2 regions of the Neptuniibacter sp. QD37_11 genome follow, and region 2 is predicted to be linked to the other one. Evidence: predicted binding sites of a transcription regulator. Region 2 holds the regulator's gene; the other holds the start of a gene.
What was found. Region 2 encodes sigma-54, which starts transcription at its own class of promoters, with help from an activator protein. Its sites were predicted from a motif close to TGGCACNNNNNTTGCTNT; they were not measured.

Region 1: a site for sigma-54 is predicted at 1,810-1,827, ahead of ACMXYT_RS08550 (DUF3305 domain-containing protein). Genes of this name have one in related genera too.

The regions. Positions count from the first base shown of each region.
Region 1 is NZ_CP180552.1:1,874,322-1,878,519, forward strand. It holds gene ACMXYT_RS08540 (substrate-binding domain-containing protein) at 1-682, opposite strand, end outside; gene fdhD (formate dehydrogenase accessory sulfurtransferase FdhD) at 684-1,547, opposite strand; gene ACMXYT_RS08550 (DUF3305 domain-containing protein) at 1,865-2,308, shown strand; gene ACMXYT_RS08555 (DUF3306 domain-containing protein) at 2,298-2,816, shown strand; gene ACMXYT_RS08560 (4Fe-4S binding protein) at 3,081-4,198, shown strand, end outside.
Region 2 is NZ_CP180552.1:2,649,247-2,653,444, forward strand. It holds gene lptA (lipopolysaccharide transport periplasmic protein LptA) at 1-365, shown strand, start outside; gene lptB (LPS export ABC transporter ATP-binding protein) at 377-1,102, shown strand; gene ACMXYT_RS12320 (RNA polymerase factor sigma-54) at 1,157-2,671, shown strand; gene hpf (ribosome hibernation-promoting factor, HPF/YfiA family) at 2,730-3,020, shown strand; gene ptsN (PTS IIA-like nitrogen regulatory protein PtsN) at 3,037-3,495, shown strand; gene rapZ (RNase adapter RapZ) at 3,504-4,198, shown strand, end outside.

The DNA of each region.
Region 1 (4,198 bases), 770 kb from region 2:
TATCCGCCTCACCCTTTGCAATTAAAGAAGCAACTTCTCGCTCAGAGAATGCAACACTGCCTACAGTCAGCTGATCCTGCGGGAAAGCATGTCCAGCCAGCCACTCATTCAAAAAGCGCTGCGAGCCAGCACCTTCTTGACGTGTAACCCAGCGAGTACTGTAATCCAGCGCCTCATTGGGGTCTTGTAAGCGTTCGAGGTCCATCGGTCGCATAATCAAACCTTGGCTGCGGTTAAACAAATGAACCAAAATCCAATGCTTAGATTGCGAGAACTGTTGTAACAGCGCAGGATGTCGGACATCGCTTTCTTCGGCGCGCCCCCAATGAATCGCACAGGCATCAGCATGCCCCTGGGCAAGAAGCTCTAAACCAAGCTTTGTACCCGTTACCGTATAACTGAATAACGCTTTAGTTCTGAGATGTTGCGTCAATCTATTAGCTGCTGCCTGCAATAAAGGATCATCACTACCAGATAGCAACAATCGATCGGCCATCATGCCACTATGGCAGCTCTCCAATAACCAGCGATCTACCAGTGACTTGGGGAACAACCATTTACCAGTCAGTTTAGTTGCTGGAATCTCACCCTCAGCAGCCATTGCATACACTTTCTTCTCGTTCAGGTGCAAATAATCAGCCAGCTGCTTAACATTCATAAACGCTTGAGACATATCACTCATCTTATGCCTCCGTTCTTGCTTGCTTAACAGAATTTTGTTTAGGCGGTAACTGAACATCTCTGATCAATGATGCATTACCACTAAACTGTAGAAAATGCTTACCTTTGGCTCGAGCCAACATCGTGATACCCAGTTCTCTGGCCAACTCCAAACCCATCTGGGTTACACCTGAGCGAGACAGCAATACAGGAATCCCCATCTGCGCAACTTTAATAACCATCTCAGATGTTAAGCGACCCGTTGTGTAGAAAATCTTATTATCGGTATCTATTCCTTGAAGCCACATACGTCCAGCAAGTGTATCGACTGCATTGTGACGACCAACATCTTCAATAAAAGAAACCACTTGGTCACCTTCGCAGATAGCACAACCATGTACTGCACCCGCGTTCTTATAGGTATCGTTATGCTTATTAAGGTTATCTAACAGCGCATAAACAGTACTTTGCTTAATCGTTACTTCAGGTAATCTAACCTCCTCTAGCTTTTCCATTACGCTGCCAAACATCGTGCCTTGACCACAACCACTAGTCACTGTGCGCTGCTGAAGCTTTTCCTCCAAGCCTTCAGGTTCGCCATGGGTTACAACAGCGGCCGCTTCAACATCCCAATCTACCTGTATTGCTTTAAGATCAGATAGAGAATGTATAAAGCCCTGATTTCGAAGATAACCAAGGACTAACGCTTCAGGATCACCACCCAAAGTCATTAAGGTAACAATCTCTCTTTTATTTAGATAAATCGTTAATGGGCGTTCACAGGCAATTTGAACCTGTCGAACACTTCCTTGTTCGTCGATCGCCTCTACTTCGTGAGTAAGCTGCGCAGATGCATTACTTATTATGATTTCTGACACGTTTTGCATATTCCAACTCTATTAATACAGCGTCACGCCATCTTCTTCGTAACTTTCTCTCCTTAGTAGCAATTTACGTTCCTACCTTGCGATGACCTTATATTTTCTACCAATTAATACATTTAACTCTGCTTCCAGTAAGTACTAGGTCATTATAAGTGGGTCATTTTGTCCCAACCATTTAAAAACATGGGAATAATTGTCATAGCATTTGCGCATTAAGCACCTCTAAGCCCACCTATTCACGCTCAACAGCTATTAAATAAAGAGATGGCCCGTAGTTTGCAGAACTACAAAGGAGAATTCCCCACGACGGAAGACAAAAGATGTCTGCAACAAAAACAACAGATAACTGGCCACTTCAAGTTTCTCTTTCAGTTGAAAGCATTGAAGTTAACGGCTGGGATACAGAACGCTGGCAGATAGATGCCATTGAGCCTCATCAAGACGATAAGCCTAACTTCTTCCACCTTGATTTAGATCTGCACAAAGATGAACGAACAGCCTATCGCTTTAACTTAGACTCTCAGCAACCACACCTCTTTGTCTTGTGCAATGAAGACGAGATGGACAACACATTAACGCCAATCCACATAACAGCTAGTCAAGACGACGCTGCTTCTTTTATGGATGGCGAACATAAAATGTTAGAAGTTTCGATGCCGCAGGCCGTTCAATGCTGGATAGACACCTACCTAGGCATACACGGTGAACTAATCGATTGCGGTAAAAAGAAGAAAAAAGGCAAAGGACGTAGCAGTGAGCGATAACCAATCATTTTTTTCTCGCTGGTCACAACGTAAAGCTGAGCAGCAAGCTGAGCCAATAGAAGAATCTCAAACAGAAGCCGCTCTTTCAGAGGAAGCTGTTGATACCGAAGAGTTACCCCCTCTAACCGATGAAGATATGCCAGATATTGAATCACTGGATAACGATTCCAATTTCGAGCAGTTTTTTTCACCTGGTGTGTCAGAAGAACTTCGCAATCTCGCCCTAAGAAAACTATTCAGATTACCTGAGTTCAACATTCGTGACGGCCTTAACGATTACGATGAAGATTTCAGCAAAATGCCTGCACTTACCCAAGAAGTCGTTTCCAAACTTCGAAGTTGGGCAGATGAAAAAATCGAGGAAGCCGAAGAAGGATTTAAAGAAGGCGTTAGCGGCGAGACCGAAGAAGATCCAGAGAGCACCAACGATACGACCAAGGTCGAAAGCCGCGACTTTAGTGATCTAGATGATTCTGATGACTTAGGCGATGCCGATCTTGAATGCTAATTTTTTCAGCAACTTAGGACAAAGAGTCGGAATGACTCAACCCTTTTTGACCCATAGAGACACTTTGTCCCACCCTAACTTAAGAAAAACAAAAACGACAGACCTAAGTGCGCTTTAGGGGAATTTTTACAGCCAAAAACTGGTTCTCCGATTGCTTTATATAAACAACAAATTGTGACGAAAAACCTAAACGTTTGAGTCGCCCCTGAAATAGAGACTAAAGCATCGACAGAATGCACCCTATTTCAGTCAGTGAGGTAGAGAATGACGACAGAGCAGAGTGTAAACGCCAAAGCACGTGATTTGGCGATAAAACAAGTATCTTTTCCGCAGAACCTAGCGCCTGCGACAGTAACTTACAGCACCTACGGTCACCTATTAATTACGGGTGCCGAGGACACTATTCGTTTAGCTGCAGCACAACTGTCCGGCATGGCAAGCATTACTCTTCTTGCTACCGACCCAATTAGCAATACTGATACTGATCATCTGCAACGCGCAATTGACGCTGCACCTGAACTTAAAGTTCACACGGCGAAGCTTAGCCAGACCAAAGGCTTCCTAGGTCAGTTTCAAGTTACTATCGATCATCAGGGTAATAACGAAAACTTCGCAAAGATTGCTCAGAATAAAAACTGCTTTGATCTGATTTTGAACTTGGGCCAAGAGTCTTTATTCACTACAGATCTAACGCCTGCTGGTTACTTCCACGTTTCACCTGAGAGCAGCAAGTTTTCTGAAGTAATAGAAGAGCTACCGAACTACATCGGTGAGTTTGAAAAGCCTCGTTATTTCCAAATTAATAATGACATCTGCGCACACAGCAATCGAGGTCAAACAGGCTGCACACGCTGCTTAGATGTGTGCCCTGCAGATGCGATTACCTCTTTTAAAGATTTAATCGAGATCAACCCACACATGTGCCATGGCGCTGGTGGTTGTGCCACAGCCTGCCCTACTGGAGCGATCTCTTACGCATTACCTCAACCGGTGATGCTACATAATTATTTGCACCGCCTGATTTCTACTTATCAGAATAATGGCGGCACAGAACCAACGATTCTGATCCATGATCATGAAGTTGGCGCTGAGATCATTGCTAACCATCCAGAGCTCCTTTCTGACAATGTTCTACCTGTGTCTCTAGAAGAAGTGGCAGCTGCAGGACAAGAAAGCTGGTTAGTCAGTTTAGCCTCAGGCGCTCAGCTAGTTTTACTGTTAGATACGCCTAATGTCCCTGAGATGGTTCGCGATCTGCTTAAGCGTGAATTAAAAACAACTCACGCTATGCTTGAAGGGCTAGGCTACTCTACTGAGCAGATTAAACTAATCACACAAGATGATCTGCCTAACGACCAAGCTGCTTCGTCTTACCGCACTAT
Region 2 (4,198 bases):
AGGGCAATGTCATTATCAAGCAAGGTTCACTGCTGATCGAAGCAGCCCATGTAGATATGCACCGCGCCAACGAAGGTGTGGATAAATTAGTCGCTAAAGGCGCACCCGCTCACTTCCGCCAACAACAAGAAGTGAATGGTGACTTCAGTGATGCTTGGGGTAAACACATGGTGTATATGGTTAACAAAAAGAAATTAACCATTACGCAAAGTGCCAAAGTAGTACAAGGCAAAGACACCTTTACTGGCAATAAAATTGTTTATGACCTAGACAAATCAATTGTGGATGCTTTTGGTGCAACATCAAAAGACGCTAAAGAAAAAGGCCGTGTAAACATGGTCATTCAGCCCACTAAGAAGAAATAAGGCCTGCTGTAATGAGCTTATTGGAAGCGCGAAATTTAGCTAAGCGCTACAAAGGAAGAGAAGTAGTAAAAGACGTCTCACTTAAAATTAATAGCGGTGAGATTGTTGGGCTTCTCGGCCCCAATGGTGCAGGCAAAACCACCTGTTTTTATATGATAGTCGGTCTTGTACAAGCAGACCGTGGCCAAGTTAAAATTAAAGATCAAGATATCACAGCCCTTCCTATGCACGGGCGTGCTCGTGAAGGCATTGGTTACCTGCCTCAAGAAGCCTCAATTTTTCGCAAACTATCTGTACAAGACAACTTGCTCGCGATACTAGAAACACGAAAAGATTTAGATAAACAAGCTATCAAGTCCAAAATGAATGAGCTTCTGGAAGAATTTCACATCACTCATATTCGCGATAGCCTTGGCATGAGCCTATCTGGCGGTGAACGACGTAGGGTTGAAATTGCCAGAGCCTTAGCAACCGAACCTGAATTTGTGCTTTTAGATGAACCTTTTGCTGGTGTTGACCCTATTTCAGTCAATGACATCAAACAAACGATTCGTCACCTTCAGTCCAAAGGTATCGGCATTTTGATTACTGATCACAATGTCAGAGAAACACTGGATATCTGCGAAAGTGCCTATATTGTCAGTGAAGGCACTATACTTGCCAATGGTAAGCCTGATGACATTATGAATAATGAAGCAGTGCGCGATGCGTATCTCGGTGATCAATTCACCTTATAAACCCATAGATAATAACTAGATGATTGTAGCCTCTGGAGTTAGTGCCGCCGTATTATGAAACAAGCGCTTCATTTAAAAATTGGGCAACAGCTCACAATGACACCACAATTGCAGCAAGCGATTCGCCTGCTGCAATTATCTACACTGGATCTTCAACAAGAGATTCAGGAGGCACTTGAAAGCAATCCTATGCTGGATGTATCTGAGGATGACAACACTACTGATGTACCATCTAATGAACAGGATAACAACCTAGAAACACATCAAAGCGCTGCTGCCGAAGAATTAGAGAATAACACTTCAGCAGAACAGGACTTCGACGACACACCTGCGGCTGAAGATAATTGGAATGAGAGCATTCCTGAAGAGCTATCTACTGACAGTAACTGGGAAGACACCTATCAATCTTCCACACCAACGTTAAGTAAAGAAGATCTTGATTCGTTTGAATCAAATGACACGGCAGAAGAAACCTTACAAGATCACCTTCACTGGCAACTAAACTTGACGCCTATGAGCGATCTGGATCGACTCATTGCGACCAACATTATTGATGGCATTAATCCGGATGGTTATTTAACTGTTCCTCTTGAAGAGATTCATGAGCACTTTTTGGAACAAAATTCCGATGAGAGTGACGAAGTTGAACTTGATGAAATAGAAGCCGTACTGCATCGTATTCAACAATTTGATCCGGCCGGTATTGCTTGTCGAGACCTTAGTGAATGCTTAGCTATACAGCTTCGCCAACTTCCATCTGATACACCGTGGCGTAATGAGGCCATTAAAGTGGTCAATCAATACATCAAGCTTCTAGGCACCCACGACTATCGTCAATTAATGCGCAAGACGCGCCTAAAAGAGCCACAGCTACAACAAGTTATTCAGCTCATTCAAAGCCTCAACCCTAAACCTGGCGCTAGCATAAGCCAGACCGCTGCAGAATATGTCATCCCAGATGTCATCGTAACAAAACAACGCGGTGTTTGGACTGTTAACCTAAATCCAGAAGTTTCGCCTAAACTTAGAATAAACTCCGGTTATGCAGGTTTAGTAAAGCGTGCAGATAACAGTTTGGATAACACCTATCTGAAAAACCATCTTCAAGAAGCACGTTGGTTTATTAAAAGCCTACAAAGCCGTAATGAAACCCTATTAAAAGTGTCGAATGAGATCGTTAAACGACAATCTGGTTTTCTAGATCATGGCGAAGAAGGCATGAAACCTATGGTATTACACGATATTGCTGAAGCAGTAGAGATGCATGAATCAACTATCTCTCGTGTAACAACGCAAAAGTTTATGCACACACCACGCGGTATTTTTGAATTGAAATACTTCTTCTCCAGCCATGTCAGTACAGCTACAGGCGGAGCAGCATCTTCAACAGCAATCCGCGCCCTAATTAAAAAGATGGTTGCAGCAGAGAACACAGCTAAACCTTTGAGCGATAACAAAATCGCGCAGTTCCTCGATGAACAAGGATTCAAAGTTGCTAGGCGCACCATTGCAAAATATCGTGAAGCAATGGGAATTCCACCTTCTAATGAGAGAAAGCGTCTGGTTTAATAAAGAGATAATAAATAAGGACGGCGGCAAAACGCCTCCACTCAAGTAGGAGAGACCTATGCAGATTAATATTACTGGACATCATGTTGAACTGACTGATTCAATGCAAAACTACGTCCTAGAAAAAATGCAGAAAATTGAGCGTCACTTCGATAACATCACCAATGTTCAAGTAACACTAAGCATCGAAAAACAGCGCCAGAAAGCAGATGCAGAGATGCATGTCTCCGGCGCCCAACTGTTCGCAACTCACGAACACGATGATATGTATGCTGCAATTGACGGCCTGACTGACAAGCTAGACCGCCAAGTTATAAAACATAAAGAAAAACTCAAAAACCACAAATAGGCCTCCGCTACAACGTATTATGCTGGTCCATGAACTATTAACCCCCTCAAGCACCCTATGTGGTCTTGAGGGGAGCAGTAAAAAACGAATTCTGGAAAAAGCATCTGAAATTATTTCAGAGCAAAACCCTAACCTAGAAGCATCTTGTATCTTCAACGGCTTACACGGCCGCGAGAAATTAGGTAGTACTGGCATAGGCGATGGCATAGCTATACCCCATTGCAGACTAGCTGACTGCAGCGATGCCAAAGGCTACTTAATCAAATTAGCTCAACCAATTGATTTCGACGCTATAGATAGCAAACCGGTAGATCTTTTGTTTGTTCTTTTGGTACCAGAAGATGCTACATCTGAACACTTACAAACTCTTGCCGCGATTGCTGAGTTATTCAGCCAAGAAAGCGTGCGAGAACAGCTGAGAAGTGTTGCAGATAACGAAGCGCTCTATCAGGCAATTTGCCAACTTAGTTCATAGGATGTGAAATGAAGCTTGTAGTGATAAGCGGTCGATCCGGTTCCGGCAAAAGTACGGCTCTACAAGCTCTAGAAGATATAGGCTTCTATTGCATAGACAACCTCCCAGCATTATTGCTACCTGATTTAGTCCAGCAAATGAGTAGTGAACCTAGTCACCCGGATCGCATAGCGGTCAGCATTGATGCACGCAATCTACTCAGCAACCTTTCCAAATTCCCTCAAATTTTGCTTAACCTTCGCCAAGAACGATGGGCAGAATATGAAGTAATTTTTCTCGATTCATCTGAAGCTACGCTATTAAAAAGATACAGTTCAACCCGAAGAAAACACCCGCTTTCAGATGAACATAAGAATCTACAGCAGTCGATCCAATCCGAATCAGAGCTACTTGAACCCATTGCTAGCCTTGCGGATATCAGGATAGACACGACACGCCTCTCCCTTTATGACCTAAGGGATACAGTTAAACTCCGCGTAGCTAAACGAAAAGAGCAGACGCTTTCAGTTCAATTTGAGTCCTTCGGCTTTAAACATGGGGTACCTCTAGATGTCGATTTCGTATACGACGTCCGTGCGCTACCTAATCCCCATTGGATACCTGAACTAAGAAGATTTACGGGACAAGAGCAACCAGTCGAAGAGTTTCTGAACAATTCTCCTGAAGTTAACGAGATGATCAGCGACATTACAGAATTTCTATC